2 regions of the Corynebacterium epidermidicanis genome follow, and region 2 is predicted to be linked to the other one. Evidence: riboswitches for the same ligand, from Rfam matches in the RefSeq annotation. Region 2 holds a riboswitch; the other holds the start of a gene.
What was found. A riboswitch is a leader RNA that binds a small molecule or an ion and turns the genes downstream of it on or off. The one in region 2 is predicted to bind cyclic di-AMP.
Positions count from the first base shown of each region.

Region 1: linked by a shared signal. The riboswitch ahead of CEPID_RS08180 (C40 family peptidase) and the one ahead of CEPID_RS03480 (transglycosylase family protein) in region 2 are both predicted to bind cyclic di-AMP.

Region 1 covers NZ_CP011541.1:1,761,267-1,769,180, reverse strand. Annotated here, with positions in the region: gene qcrA (cytochrome bc1 complex Rieske iron-sulfur subunit) at 1-231, shown strand, start outside; gene qcrB (cytochrome bc1 complex cytochrome b subunit) at 228-1,859, shown strand; cyclic di-AMP (ydaO/yuaA leader) riboswitch at 2,409-2,595, shown strand; gene CEPID_RS08180 (C40 family peptidase) at 2,606-3,238, shown strand; gene CEPID_RS08175 (C40 family peptidase) at 3,624-4,700, shown strand; gene CEPID_RS08170 (glycosyltransferase family 4 protein) at 4,787-5,905, shown strand; gene CEPID_RS08165 (ROK family protein) at 5,968-6,930, shown strand; gene CEPID_RS08160 (lysophospholipid acyltransferase family protein) at 7,046-7,783, shown strand; gene CEPID_RS08155 (polyadenylate-specific 3'-exoribonuclease AS) at 7,792-7,914, shown strand, end outside.
Region 2 covers NZ_CP011541.1:736,981-744,894, reverse strand. Annotated here, with positions in the region: gene CEPID_RS03510 (chorismate-binding protein) at 1-45, shown strand, start outside; gene CEPID_RS03505 (aminotransferase class IV) at 53-637, shown strand; gene CEPID_RS03500 (DUF3027 domain-containing protein) at 651-1,328, opposite strand; gene CEPID_RS03495 (glutaminyl-peptide cyclotransferase) at 1,366-2,181, shown strand; gene CEPID_RS03490 (DUF2771 domain-containing protein) at 2,201-2,701, shown strand; gene CEPID_RS03485 (cold-shock protein) at 2,725-3,108, opposite strand; cyclic di-AMP (ydaO/yuaA leader) riboswitch at 3,589-3,744, shown strand; gene CEPID_RS03480 (transglycosylase family protein) at 3,756-4,364, shown strand; gene CEPID_RS13105 (hypothetical protein) at 5,188-5,472, opposite strand; gene CEPID_RS03475 (DUF485 domain-containing protein) at 5,860-6,222, shown strand; gene CEPID_RS03470 (solute symporter family protein) at 6,226-7,842, shown strand.

The DNA.
Region 1 (7,914 bases), 1.0 Mb from region 2:
TGCACCCACATCGGCTGTCCAACCTCGCTGTACGAAGCACAGACCAACCGAATTCTGTGCCCATGTCACCAGTCACAGTTCGATGCACTGCGCTACGGCAAGCCGTTGTTCGGTCCTGCCGCCCGCGCGCTGCCACAGCTGCCAATCACCGTCGACGAAGAGGGCTACCTCATCGCCAAGGGTAACTTCATTGAGCCGGTTGGCCCGGCATTCTGGGAGCGTAAGTCATGAGCAACAAACTAGATCAACTCGGAAATAACCTAGATTCGCGTTACCCATTTGCTGGCGTAGTACGCACGAACATCAACAAGGTCTTCCCAACGCACTGGTCCTTCATGCTTGGTGAGGTTGCTCTCTACAGCTTCATCATCTTGTTGCTGTCCGGTATCTACCTCACCCTGTTCTTTGACCCATCGATCACCAAGGTGATCTACGACGGTGCATATGCACCGCTTAACGGCGTCGAAATGTCTCGCGCGTACGAGACGGCGTTGAACCTTTCTTTCGAAGTTCGCGGTGGTCTGTTTATCCGTCAGCTGCACCACTGGGCAGCTCTCATGTTCGCCGTCTCCATCATGGTTCACATGATGCGCGTGTTCTTCACCGGTGCATTCCGTCGTCCACGTGAGGCCAACTGGATCATCGGCTGTGTCCTGCTGATCCTGTCCGTCGCTGAAGGCTTCATGGGATACTCTCTGCCGGACGACCTGCTCTCCGGCGTTGGTCTGCGAATCATGTCTGCGATCGTGGTGTCCCTGCCGATCATCGGTACCTGGATGCACTGGGCTGTTTTCGGTGGTGACTTCCCATCCGAAATCATGCTGGACCGCTTCTACATTCTGCACGTTCTGTTGATCCCGGGCATCATTCTCGCCCTGATCGCAGCTCACGTGGCAATCGTGTGGTTCCAGAAGCACACCCAGTTCCCTGGACCTGGTCGTGCAGAGAACAATGTTGTTGGTGTCCGAATCCTGCCAGTGTTCGCTGTAAAGGGTGTCGCCTTCGGTCTGTTCACCTTCGGTGTGCTGGCGCTGATGGCTGGTGTAACCACCATCAACGCAATTTGGAACCTTGGTCCATACAACCCAGCCCAGGTTTCCGCTGGTTCCCAGCCGGATATCTACATGCTGTGGACGGACGGTGCAGCTCGTGTGATGCCAGCCTGGGAACTCTACCTGGGCAACTACACGATCCCAGCAGTGTTCTGGGTAGCCGTCATGCTCGGTATCCTCGTGGTTCTGCTGTTTGCTTATCCATTCATCGAGAAGAAGATCACTGGCGACGACGCTCACCACAACCTGTTGCAGCGCCCGCGCGACGTGCCAGTTCGTACCGCTCTTGGTGCAATGGCCCTGATGTTCTACTTCTTGCTGACTCTGTCGGGTGGTAACGACCTCTTCGCCTACCACTTCCAGATTTCGTTGAACGCAATGACCTGGGTTGGTCGTATCGGTTTGATCGTGCTGCCGGCACTGACCTACTTCTTGACCTACCGAATTTGTGTGGGCCTGCAGCGCTCTGACCGTGAAGTTCTCGAGCATGGTATCGAGACCGGTGTCATCCACCAGCTCTCGAATGGTGCCTTCATCGAAGTACACCAGCCGCTTGGCCCGGTCGACGAGCATGGTCACCCAATCCCGCTGGAATACGCTGGCGCTAAGGTGCCAAAGCAGATGAACGAACTCGGCTTTGCCGATTCGCTCAGCCGCGGTTCTGCGTTCAAGGCTGATGATGAGGCAATCGCTGCCAAGGCAGCCGAGATCGCTCACGAGAATCACGAAGAAGAGCTTGAGATGTACCGCGCGCTCAATGAAGCTAATCGTGCGGAAGATATCGAGAACGGTCGTTCCCCTAAGTAAGGAAAACCTGACTGTCTAGCTCGTTTTAAGGGCCCAGGAGATACCTCCTGGGCCCTTTACTTTGCGTGGAGCACAGTGGCCATCAAAATGTCTATCGCTATTACATTCGTTGGCCAGGCGACAATCAGCTTTTGATGTCTTCTCGCTCGAGCTTGCCTTCAACCTGAACACATCTTGTATCGACCACTGATGGTGAGGGCGTTATTGATGTGGCTCATGCGAACCGTGAGGTTCGCCCGCTGTAAACGTGAGTTAAATCTCAAAGTTTCAGAAAATTGCCAAGAATGGATTTGTAGAAGGAGTGCCTTCTCGTGACACGAGCCGGCACTTGAGACAATTTGTCTGGACTGAACTGGGTAAACGATGGGTTGGCATTGCGGGCTGCTAGGGCTGGCGGTTTATTGGGGGAACCTGGCAGTCTTGTCCGACTTTTTGATAACGGCGCGATAACAAAAAAATAACGCGTGTCTTATTGGACAACGGCCGTGACCATTTCGTAATCTTGTCGAGACATTGCGGGATGGTCGAATTGGCCAAAACCTGGAATATAAATCAAATATGCCTAATCGGAGTGAAGTTCAAGAGTTCCCTCTTGAGTTGCGCTCTGAGCCGGGGAACCACAGTTTTCTGGGGTGAATCCACTGGAGAGCTTCGTTGTATGGCGAAGTGGTCAGTGGTAGGGAGCCTTCCGTTTCCGAATCCGACAGCTAACCCGGCCGGCTAAAAGGAAGATTTGGAGATTATTCGTGGGTAAACACACCCGTTCTACTGTTTCATTTGGTGCAAAGGCTTCTGCAACTGCTGTCGCCGTAGGCTCTGCTGTAGCTCTTGCCACGCCGGCAAACGCGGCTGAGGTAGTTGTTCCTAACACCAACCTGCGGATGGAACTCGCTGGTTTGGAAAATGTTCCAAACATTGCTTCCGTTCCTGGAATTCAGCAATGGGTACCGTCGCTGGCAGCTCAAGGTGAAGTAGTCAGCTACAACGCTAACGTTCAGCAAGCTGCTGTTCCGGCCGAGGCTGCACCACAGCAGACCGCTGGTCAGGCTATCGTCGACGCTGCACGTTCCAAGATTGGATCTCCATATGTTTATGGCGCTGCCGGCCCAAACGCCTTCGATTGCTCTGGTTTGACATCTTGGGCTTACGCTCAGGTGGGCAAGCAGATTCCGCGTACCTCTTATGCTCAGGCGGCGCAGGGCACTCCTGTCTCTCGTGATCAGTTGCAGGCTGGCGATATCGTTGCATTCTATGGTGGCGCATCCCACGTGGGTATCTACACCGGCCATGGGACTGTTATCCACGCTCTGACCGAAGGTACTCCACTGTCTGAGCACCCGCTCGACTACATGCCGTACCACTCTGCAGTGCGTTTCTAAGCGCCGTCCCTAGTGCTGCCATTAGCAGGCCTCCACCCAGTGGGTGTGACGCCTGCTTTTGCATTTGCTGGGCAGACTTTCACACTAGGGAGGGGCTAGTGGATACTCCGGGCCTATTCGTCAGTTTCGAGCTTCTAGTCACAGATCATTCGGTAGTAAAAGGGGGTATAGTGCTTCCGAGAAAGCTATCTAGCTGCCTTGCCGGTCGGACCGTGCTCGTTTGCTGTTCCTAATGGAGGGACCCAGTCGAAAAATCCGAGGCCTTGCGCTTGTTTTAAGCTTGCGTTAAGGGTAGTCTTAGATATCATTTGTGGCTGAAGTTCAGCATCAGGGTGGTACAACCGTCGCCACCTACATTCGCCTTTTGCTTCCTAGAAAGACCTTCGTGAACTCTCGTAACCTCACTACGCGTGCGCTAGGCCTCGCATTGGCCTGCGCTGTCCTCAGTAGCCCCTGTGCCGTCGCGGACCCTGTTTCCGCGCCCGCAGTTTCCGCTACACCAGCGCCTAACCTCGATTCGATCACTTCTGTGCCTGAACTCATGACAGCATTGGAGCAGGCTTCTAAGAAGGCAAGCGCCAAGAACGAAGAGTTCAAGCAAACGCAACAGGATATCCAAGCCAAGGAAAAAGAGGTGGCTTCGGCTAAGGAGAGCGTTGCCAAGGCCAAGAGCGAGATTGATTCCGCTCGAGCGGCGGAGTCGCTGGCGCGGGCGGACGTCGAAAAACTTGCGCAGTCCCGCTACCGCGGGGTGAACGTAGATCCGTTGACTGCGGTGATTAATGCGGATGGCCCTCAGAATGCGATTGATCGTTCTGCCTACATGACCGCTTACGCGCGCAAGGCAAAGGAAGCCCTTGCTCGTCAGGAGGAGGCGACTCGGGACGCTGGGGAAGCGCACAGCAAGGCCGCTCGTCTGGAAGCGAAGCTCAATTATCAAATGGCGGACTTGCAGTACAAGCGAAGCGTGCAGGAAAAGCAAGAAAGCGAACTCAAGGATCGGATCGAGAAGATCCAAAAGCGCGTTGACGGGTTGAATAAGGAAGAGCGCGCGGCTTGGGAAGCTAAAAATAACCCGGTCGCAGGCTATTCGCTTGCCGGGGTGAACGGAAGCAATCCGGAAGGCATGAAGGCGCTTGAGGCGGCCATGACCAAGCTTGGTTCGCCATACGGTTGGGGAGCCACCGGTCCGAACGTCTTTGACTGCTCCGGCCTGGTCGTGTGGTCCTATGCGCAACAAGGCAAGACGCTTCCTAGGACGTCGCAGGCCCAGATGGCCGGTGGAATCCCAGTGAGTCGCGCGGATCTGCAACCCGGCGACGTTGTTGGCTACTACCCAGGCGCAACCCACGTCGGCATTTATGCCGGAAACGGCAAGCTTGTGCACGCTTCCGACTACGGCATTCCCGTGCAGGTTGTCGACGTTGATTCAATGCCTTTCTATGGGGCACGTCGCTATTAACAGCGACCTCTCACCGCTATCGGCTGTCTGAGGGGCAATCTGGGGCTATGAGGTACCACTAGGCGACGGAAGGCTAACCTGATCCCATGAGTCGCGTGCTGCTGGTCACCAACGATTTCCCGCCTACCCTAGGGGGCATTCAGTCCTACCTTCGGGACTTCGTGGCGACCCTCGATCCCAGCGAGGTAGTCGTGTTGTGTTCTACCCAAGACGGCTCTGCCGCCGCAGCCTTCGATGCTCAGCTGCCTTACCGCGTGGTGCGGATGCCTCAGCGAGTACTCCTCCCTACGCCCTCGGTGGCAGCCAAAATGGCTGACATCATCGCTGAAGAACACATCGACGTAGTCTGGTTCGGCGCTGCCGCTCCGCTCGGATTGCTTGGCCCGGTAGCAAGACGTGCAGGGGTACGGCGAATCGTTGCCAGCACCCATGGGCACGAGGTGGGCTGGTCGATGCTTCCTATTGCTCGCCAGCTGTTACGCCGGATCGGAGATCACGCCGATGTCGTCACTTATATCTCTGCATATACCTTGCGTCGGCTACAGCCCGCGTTTGGCGCATCGCCACGGTTCATTCACTTGCCCTCTGGGGTCTCGGCAGCAGCTTTTCGACGCCCCGATCCACTTCCACTTCCACCACAGCTCAGCGGGATTCCAGCGGATGCTCCGATTGTGCTCTGTATGTCTCGGCTGGTCGCTCGAAAAGGTCAGGATAGCCTCATTCGGGTGTGGCCCGAGATCCTCAAGAAGCATCCAGAGGCATTCCTCGTAATAGTTGGCCAAGGTCGCTACGAATCCGTATTGCGCAGGCTAGCTTCCCGGACTCGTAATATTCGAATTACTGGTCGGGTATCGCAGTCTGACGCGGTCGCATTGCTGCACCACTGCGCACTATTCGCGATGCCTGCTCGGACGCGAGGACGTGGCTTGGACGTCGAAGGCCTGGGAATTGTTTATCTGGAGGCCCAAGCAGCCGGACGACCAGTCATTGCCGGCGACTCTGGTGGTGCGCCCGAAACCGTCACGGCTGCCACGGGTCGGGTGGTAGCTGGCCGAGATCGAGATCAGTTGCGACGGGAAATCCTAACGTTGCTTGGTGACGACAACCTCCGGGCCACCATGGGGAAGGCGGGACGCGAGCACGTCGAAAAGCAGTGGAATTGGGAACTATTGGGGCAGCGCCTGCGGCTCGCGCTTTTCAACTAAGCCCGCTCGGACGGCTATACTTACCGAAGTTTTATGCCTCAATAGACGGGAACGACAGCAGGATGAGCGATTCGGCACAACACGCCAGCCCAGTGTCCATAGGCTTTGATATTGGTGGTACTAACTTGCGGGCATCTGTGGTGGACCGTGCAGGCCGAGTCGTAGACACCCTGCAAGAGAAGTCTCGTAGAGATGCCGAATGCATGGAGCACCTAATTGTCGAAATGACACGGTCCTTGCAGAATAGACACCAAGTTGGGGCAGTGGGGGTAGCCGTGGCCGGGTTCCTCGACCCGACCTGTTCTATTGTGCAGTTCGCACCGCACTTGCCGTGGCGTGATGCTCCGTTGAAATCTCGGCTGCAGGAGCATCTCGACGTCCCCGTGGTGCTCGAACACGACGCTAATTCGGCTGCATATGGTGAGTTTCGTTACGGTGCCGCGGTGGGTGCCAAAACTTGGGCGTTGTGCGCTATCGGAACCGGAATTGGTGCCACCCTCATGCATAATGGCGAGATTTTCCGTGGTGCCTACGGTATTGCGCCAGAGCTCGGGCACTTGCCGGTGGTGCCCAATGGGCGGCCGTGTGCGTGTGGTAAGCGCGGGTGCTTAGAAAGGTATTGTTCCGGAACTGCCTTGGCGTTTGGGGCGCGAGAATTGTTGGAGTCTGATCCGGGAACTTCCTCACCGCTGAGGGACAAACCGGAATTTACCGGCGAAGATGTCATGCGAGCCGCTCGTGCGGGCGACGAGCTAGCTTTGCGAGCGATGGGTGATTTCAGCGATTGGCTCAGTATCGCGTTGTCGATGGTGGGCGATATTTTCGACCCAGAGCTGATAGTTGTTGGTGGTGGGGTTTCGGCGAATGCGGATCTCTTCCTTTCTGCTGCTACGCAAAAGGCACAAAAGCTGGTAGTTGGTGCCGGCCACCGCCCACAACCGCTTGTCAAAGTAGCTGAATTAGGTGGCGATGCGGGCATGATTGGCGTGGCTACGTTGGCAGCGTCTGCAGCCGGACTGTGGTAATCGTGCCTAATAGTGGGTAGTGGCGTGTGAATTCCCTCGCATGGGGACGTGGCCGTCTAAACTTATAGTTCGTATCTACAATTCATCAGCTGCGAAGAGAAAGCCATCAAAGACGTTGCAAAACAAGTGGTACTGGCTGTTCAAAAACGTACTATTCGGCCCTTTTCTGCGGCTGTATAACCGCCCGACCATATCGGGCAAAGACAATATTCCTAGCACCGGCGGAGTGATCCTAGCTTCCAACCATCAATCCGTGATGGATTCTTTTTATCTCCCGCTGCTGTGTAACCGCCAAATCCAGTTTCCGGCGAAGAAGGAATACTTCGAGGGGACTGGCGCCTGGGGTGCGATACAGCGTTGGTTCTTTAAGTCCGTGGGACAAATTCCGATCGATCGTTCCTCTGGTGATGCAGCGCAAGCAGCTCTTGATGCTGGTACTGCTGTGGTAACCAATGGGGGAGTCTTGGGCATCTATCCAGAGGGGACCCGTTCTCCAGATGGCCGCATCTACCGAGGTAAGACCGGTATGGCTCGAATTGCTATGGCTACTGGTGTCCCGGTTGTACCTGTTGCTATGTTGGGTACTCGTCAGGCAAATCCTATTGGGACATGGATTCCGCGTCCGGTAAAGGTCCGCGTCATTATTGGTGAGGCGATTGATCCGGTAGCTTGGGCTGAGCAGCGCGGACTGGATCCGCAGGAATATCAGACCCAACGCGCCTTCACTGATTTTGTGATTTATGAGCTTGCCCGCCTGACAAACGAAGAATACGTTGATGTTTACGCCGCGGATGTGAAGAAGTCCCTGGCCGCTGGCGCAGGCTACCCGGCGGGAACCGAACCGAAAGAATAGTTGGACAAGTGCGTTATTTCTATGACACCGAATTCATCGAAGATGGTGCCACGATCGAATTGGTGTCGATCGGAATCGTAAGCGAGGACGGTCGCGAATACTATGCAGTGTCCAGCGAATTCGATGGGTCG
Region 2 (7,914 bases):
CTGCGGCCCTTTTTGGCGGTGTTGGGCAACGATGATCTGCACTAGTTTTCGTATGGTCGACGGCAAGGTCCGCAACCTGGGCGCGCACTTTGAGCGCCTTGGGCTAGACCTGGAGCAACAACAGATGGTGCGCACCCAACTGCGCGAAGCAGCCACTGGTGCTTCGAACCCTCTCGTGCGCGCCGACGGTCAGGTGCAACACCGTCCAGATCGTCCATTTAGCGCGCTGATCGGTGTTGATCCGATCCCGCACTTGGATCTTCGCACCCAACCTACCCGGAAAGGTCCCGATCTAGTGTGGTTGACCACCAGGTTGCGCCAATCCGAACGGCGTGGTTTCGCAGAAGGGCTGTTGAGCCAGGATGGCCTCGTCGTCGAAGGCATCTTTTCGGCCCTGATTTGTTTTGATTCTGGGGTGGCTGAGTTTTGTACTCACCCGCGCACCCTTAACTCAACTACTTTGCCCCCGGTTCTTGAGTTCTTGCGTAGCTCAGGACTTGTGGTTAGGCCGTGCTCGGGTTGGCGATCCCCGAAACGGTTGTGGCTGCTCAACGCGTTTTCCGGCGTGCGCAGCGCGGGTGGACCTGACCCTACCTCGGTCAACCGTTGGCTGTGGGACCACGCGGACGTCGTTTAGCAGTGTTGGAGAGTTAAAGGTGCCCGTCGTCGAACGCCTCGTGTTCCTTGGCTGCGAGGTTATCCGCCGGTGGGGTTTCGGAGTGTGCTCCGCACCCGTACGCCACGTGGACGACACGCCCATCGGCTGCGTAGATGTTGAGGCAGGCGCCAAAAGTCCGGAAGTCTGCGATGGGGTGAAAGAACGCGCAGCTAGAGCACTTGAGGTGAGCCTTCTCGGCGTATTCTGTGGTGGGTCCGTAGTTTTCTCGCCACCTCGCCAACGAGTCTTCAAAGCCCTTCTTAGTGAGGGTATGGGTGCCGTCGGGAAGGGTATCGAGGCGATCGTCGTCGGCACGCGGCGGAAATTGGTCACCCGGTTTCAGGTCTCCAGGGCGGACACGATCCTCGTAAGGAATCCAGCTTGGGGCGCGCAGCGCATCACGCCCTGGCATGAGCGCAAGTTCATTGACGGTGACGTAATGCGAGCCGTCAGCGCAGGCCAGGACGGCGGTCCATTCCCAACCTCGGTAGCCCGGCACATGAGCTTCGAAGTGGTGGATTACCACGTTGTCGCCTAGTACCGATACCCCAGTGTGTACGCCTACTTCCCCCTCGTCGAGCTCCTCCAAGGCAGACCGTGCGAGGTCGATGGCTTGGGCGTCGAACAGCTGACCCTTGTTGTTTCGCTTGCGTCGTTTTCCAGGTGCCACCTCTCCATTATTGCCGATTAAGGCACAATGATTAGTTATGGGTCTAAAACAGGTGTGGCAAATGGTGGTAGCGCTTGCGCTAACCGGCGGGGTCGTCGGTTGTTCGTCGAGTATTCCGGCACCGCCGCAGGCAACCAATAGTGCCGTCGACCAGTCAGTTCGGCTACGCCCAGAGATCGTGGCGACCCACCAGATGAATCCGGCGTGGTTTACCCAAGGGCTCGAAGTGGACGGCTCGGACTTGCTGATCGGCACTGGCCAGTACGGCGAAAGCCAGATCATGCGCGTTCCCCTTTCCACCCCGACGGCCTCTCCGTTGGCCCAAAAGAGCCTTCCGCCACGACAATTTGGGGAAGGCATCACCAAATTTGGCGACGATATATGGCAGTTGACCTGGCAAGACGGCATCGCCTACCGACGTGACGCCCGCACACTCGCCGAAAAGACCCAGGTCCGCTACCCAGGTCAAGGCTGGGGACTGTGCGCCACCAAGGATCACCTAGTGATGTCCGACGGCACCGCCCAGCTGCGGATCCTCGACCCACAAACCTTCAGCGAACAGCGGCGCATCACCGTCACCAACGGAGGCCAGCCCGTGACTCAGCTCAACGAACTGGAGTGCGTTGACGACCAAATCTACGCCAATCGCTTCCTGACCAGCGAGATTGTGCGGATCAGCCCGGATGGGAAAGTCAACGCTACTATCGACGCCAGCGCCTTGCCCAGCAATGCGGCCGCCGATCCAAACAACGTCCTCAACGGAATCGCGGCCCTCCCAGGCTCAGATTCTTTCCTTCTTGCTGGCAAGCGATGGCCCCAGATGTACGAGGTGCGATTTGTTCCAGCTGGATAACTAGCTAGCATTGGTAGCTATGGCCAGCAGCACCCGGAAACGCAATCTGACGCAGTTCGTGATCCTCATCGTCGCCGTAGTGGTGATCGTGGCAGGAAGTATCGCTTTTCAAAAGTGGTGGAATGATCGGCCGGGCCCAGACCCAAAGACCGTCACTCTGCAGGTTTCCGCTGGCAATGAGAAGATGGATGTCCATCCATATACGGTCTGCGAGGCAGGAGTCGAGTGTCCGCAAGGACAGGTCGCAGAGCTCAAGGTGGGCGATAACCCAATGAAAATCTCCCTACCCAGCGACGTCTATGACCATGACTGGTCCCTGCTGAAGATTTACGACGACCCGGCGGCCAACGATCAGATGTTCTTCAAGGGTAATGAAAAGAAAGAAGTCGAGATCCCGGCTCAATCCGAATCCGGGTCTCGACTCGTCGTCGTGGAAGTTTCTTCCTTGATGATTGGCGAAGATGCCCAAGGAGTAGAAACCCCATACACCGTGGTGTGGTCCGTCAACGCCAAGCAGTAGGGCTGCTTGGCGTATGGGGGCATTTAGGCGTCAAGTTCCTTAGCCACTGCTCGCAGAATCTCGGCTACCTGTCGACCTTCCTTGCGGTCCGGGTACCGACCCTGCGCGAGCTGCGGCTGCACCGCAGATTCCAGCACAGTCATGAGATCGGAAATCATAGAGTTCAGTTCTTCCGGCTTGTATTTGTGGATCGGCTTGCGAGTCGCCTCTTCCAAAACCTTCACTCGCAATGCCTGCGGGCCACGCCGCCCGGCCGCGAAATCAAACTCAATGCGCTGCCCAGGGTGCAGCTCGGTGACTCCCTTAGGCAACACTGCCTTGTTGACATAAACGTCCTCATCGCCCGGGTTCGAAACAAAGCCGAAGCCACGCTCGACGTCGTACCACTTCACCTTGCCGATGGGCATAGTCATCAGTCCTTTCACTTCGCGTTCGTAAAAGTTTAACTATACCGTGTTTAGGCGCGGTATTTTCCACCCCACCCAGCCTTATCGACACCTCTCTCTCGCCACACATCCGCACCTTTCCCCTAAACCCTTGTTCCACAATTATCAAATCTGCGCGAGTGAGCACGTTTTATTGATCCGTCACCGATCAAATTCCACCATTACCTGCACAAACCTCACAATGGCCAAGGTTTCCAAAGCGATACTTCAAGCAGTTACCACAATAATTGTGACTATCATCACACAGATTTCTTGGTCGAGTTCACCTGCGGATTTCTTGCCTTCGAGAGAATTTCGTAACTTTTCCGCCAAATGAGCGTGACACTTTCGTTACATACCGCTACCGTTATCTAGCAAGCGCCACAGAGCAAGCATCTTTCTTTACGCCTAACCCAGTCTGCGAGAGATGCCGAAACTGCTGGCCATTAAATACAAAAATTTTTCATTCATGTGCAGACTGGGGCGGGGAACCCACTTTGGGAACCATTCCCTTGGGGTGAAGCCACGTAGATTTCTCACAAGGAAGCTACTGGCCGGGCACTGTGATCCTCCGCCCGAACCCGACAGCTAACCTCGCAGGCGTTTAATATGAGAGGAACACATTTTTTATGGCACGTCATGCAGCCGGCTCTTCCCTGAAGGCCAAGTTCGCCGCATCCACCGTCGCATTCGGCACCGCAGCAACTCTGCTTGCCCCAACCGCTAGCGCAGCTCCAGATTCCGACTGGGATCGTCTCGCAGGATGCGAAGCAGGTGGCAACTGGTCCATCAACACCGGCAACGGCTTCCACGGCGGACTCCAGTTCTCCCCTTCCACCTGGAATGCCTACGGCGGCCAGGAATTCGCCCCTTACGCTTACCAGGCAACCCGTGAACAGCAGATCGCCGTTGGCGAGCGCGTTCTCGCCGGTCAGGGCTGGGGCGCATGGCCTGCATGTTCTGCAAGCCTTGGACTGAACGCGGGTCCAACTCAACGCAACGTCTCCGCTCCGGCTCCGGCACCAGCGCCTGCCCCGGCTACACCTGCTGCTGTTGCATACGATGCCCCGGCAGCACCAATCGCAGCTCCAACCGCTGCTGAGGCCGCGCTGGAAAAGATTAAGGCCTTCTTCGCGCAGTACGGCATCGTCCTGCCACAGCAGGCACTGGATTACTACGCAGCTAATACAGGCCAGATCGACGCCCTCCTCTCCTCCGGCCAGCTGGCAAAGCTCTAAGCTAGGCCCAGCCTGAAGCTTCAATCCGCTTCTTCAGCCCATCATATGGTTGAAGGAGCGGATTTTTGCTGTGTTCGCTGCGACCCCGGCACGGCGCACGGGGGGTAAGTAAAGAAAAGTGTGTCCGGTCGGCGTGTCGCCGGCCGCGCGGGTGTGCTGCACAAGTGCTATGTCGTCGCTTCGGCGTAGTCCGACTACGTAGAACAGCGTTTTTTAATGAATAAAATCCCACAGCGGTAGTCCGACTACACCGAAGGGACGACATCGAGCGAGCTACGGCCCCCAGACAACAACAAATACTGGCCTCAGGCCCACAACACTGCGGAAAACAAGAATGAGAGAGGGTTAAGTAAAGAACAGTGTGTCCGGTCGGCGAGTCGCCGACCGGACACATTTGTGGTTTTAGGGGATGGTTCCTTTGCGTATTCCGGTGTCGTGGTTGTATTCGGTTGAAATAGCGTTGTCATAGAGGGTTGGTCAACCTGTTTCTTGGTTTGCTTGGTTGTCGTTTGGTTGGGTCAAGACGGTGACTTTGGCGAGCGCTAAGGCAAGCCCGTAGATCGCTTCGCCCGCATCAGTGCACGGGCGTGACCTGGTGAGCAGTCTGAACCGTCGTTAAGCATGGACAATGCCGCATTGAACCTTGATCGTGGGCCAGCACGTAGTGATCGCACTGCGTGCCCCTTGTCCACCGTCCAACATGACCATGAGCGGTGACCGGATGGTGCACAGCACACGTGTGTATAGGCCTCAACCGTTTCCGGTTTTGCACCAGTGCCAAGCGATGACATCGCCGTTGGAAGACAGGATCAGCAAACACTGCTCATTGAAGTAGATGCCGCCGATCAAGACTTAATCGAAGATACGGAAAAGAACCGATATACGGTTGAGGATGAATCAACCAGCACCACCAGAAGCATTGACGCAGAGTTAGACGGGCGACACCTGCTTTTGCGGCAATTGCAACAAGTGATGTGGCGGCGGTGATCCAGTCATAGAACAAGCGGAAAGCCGCCGCATTCTTTGAAGCTGTTTGCGAGCTTCGGGCGGTGGAAGCACCGCAGGACTTATTGTTACATCGCCATCTGGTGGTGCCGTTTTTCTTCATTGACCCAGCACACACTGAGCGAGAGGATCGGTTTTTGTACACCGGCGCGACCCGAGCACCGCAACCGCAAATACCCGCCTCCCTACTACCCCCGCCCGCGCCAAAGCGCTCAAATTAAGCCAGTGCGCCACTCGCCCACTCCCTTTTCACCTCGGACTCCAGTTCTTGACGGTAACCACGCAAAATTCACCCCCACCAACACAAGTTCCCCTTCGCAGACTTAACAAAACCACTTATCTCAACATCTTCACAAGTTTGGAAATCTCACTTATCGCAAGGAAAAGTACCCCCTAGCTGGAAAAAGCGTCATGGAAGCAAACCTAGTTGTGTAGCGTGTCACACAGTCAATTTGTCGTGACTCAGATCGCCTTAACTAGAGAGGTCGCTATGCAACAACAGCACCCCGTGCATCCCCAACCGCCGACAGCGGACGAGTTCCTTGCTGTCAGTCAATCGGAAGAGTTCGGTGCACTCCGGCACACCTTCCGGTCCTTCGCCTTCCCGATTTCTGCAGTGTTTCTGCTGTGGTTTGTGTTCTACATCGTCGTTGCCACATTCGCCACCGATTTCACGTCAATCCGAGTCTATGGCGCTATCAACATCGGCATGGTTCTGGGACTCGCCCAGTTCGCGACAGCAGGCATCGTCACTTGGCTATATGTTCGCTTTGCCGACAACACCTTGGACCCCGCCACGGCGTCGATACGCAATTCGATGCTGCAACAGCCTACCCCGATCGGAAAGGTCTAACCCATGCACTCTGTACTAGCTGCTGAGCAGATTTCAACGGGTAACCCGCTGCTCAATATTTCGATTTTCGTGGGCTTCATCGTGGTAACGATGGCGATTGTTGTCCGAGCTACTCGACAAACCTCCCAGAAAGGCTCCGACTTCTACACCGGTGGTGCTTCGTTTAACGGCTGGCAAAACGGCCTCGCAATCTCCGGCGATTACCTTTCTGCAGCCGCATTCCTCGGTGTTACGGGCGCTATCGCGCTCAGCGGCTACGATGGCTTCCTCTATTCCGTTGGCTTCCTCATCGCTTTGCTCGTTGCACTCGTGTTGGTTGCTGAACCGCTGCGCAACACCGGCAAGTTCACCATGGCCGACGTGTTGTCATTCCGCCTCAAGCAGAAGCCGGTCCGTATGGCTGCTGCCATCTCCACGCTCACCATCTCGCTGTTTTACCTGATCGCACAAATGGCCGGTGCCGGTGGCCTGGTGGCGCTGCTGCTGGGTATCGACGGCAAAGCCGCCCAATCGGCTGTCGTGGGAATCGTTGGCGTGCTGATGATTGTGTACGTGCTGGTAGGTGGTATGAAGGGCACGACCTATGTGCAGATGATTAAGGCTGTGTTGTTGGTGGGTGGATCGATCATCATTACCCTGCTGACCTTTGTCGCCATCAAGGGCGGTTTCAACGCGGTGTTGGAGTCGGCCATTGCCAATCATCCCAAGGGCGACGCGATTTTGAACTCCGGCCTCAAGTACGGCAAGGACACCCTGACCAAGCTTGATTTCGTCTCTCTCGGCCTCGCCCTGGTCTTCGGCACCTCCGGTTTGCCACACGTGCTGATGCGTTTCTACACCGTTCCTACCGCTAAAGAAGCTCGACGTTCCATCACCTGGACCATCGCGATCGTTGCCCTGTTCTTCTTGCTCACCGTCGTTATGGGCTACGGCGCGGCCGCTCTGGTGGGGCCGGAGCAGATCGCGAAGGCTCCGGGTGGCGCGAACTCAGCCGTGCTGCTGCTTTCCGCGAAGGTGGGCGGAACGATCTTCATGGCTTGCATCTCGGCAGTTGCCTTTGCCACCATTCTCGCTGTTGTAGCTGGCTTGGCGATCACCGCATCCGCCTCGGTCGCCCATGACATCTACAATTCAATCCTGCGCGATGGCCAGGCGACGGAAGAGGAGCAGGTCCGAGTTTCTCGCATCACCGTGGTTGTCATCGGCGTGCTGGCAATCGTGCTGGGCATTGGCGCGATGGGACAAAACATCGCCTTTCTGGTGGCTCTGGCTTTCGGCATCGCAGCCGCTGCCAACCTGCCCACCATCCTCTACTCCCTCTACTGGCGAAAATTCAACACCACCGGGGCACTCTTCTCGATCTACGGTGGGTTGTTGACCTCGATCGTGCTAATCATCTTCTCCCCAGCCGTTTCGGGCGCTCCCTCGGCCATGTTGCCGAACGCTGACTTCGCGATCTTCCCACTGACCAACCCATCGATCATTGCGATCCCTGCGGGCTTCATCTTGGGAATCATCGGGACGTACGTCGGCAAGCCTGACAACTTCCCTAAGAAGGCTGCCGAGATGGAAGTTCGTTCGCTCACCGGCATTGGCGTAGAAAAGGCCGTCGCTCACTAATCAGGCAGAGCGCGCAAAAAGAGGGTCAAGTAAATAAAAGTGTGTCTCTGCTGCGTGTTTTCCGCAGCGTTG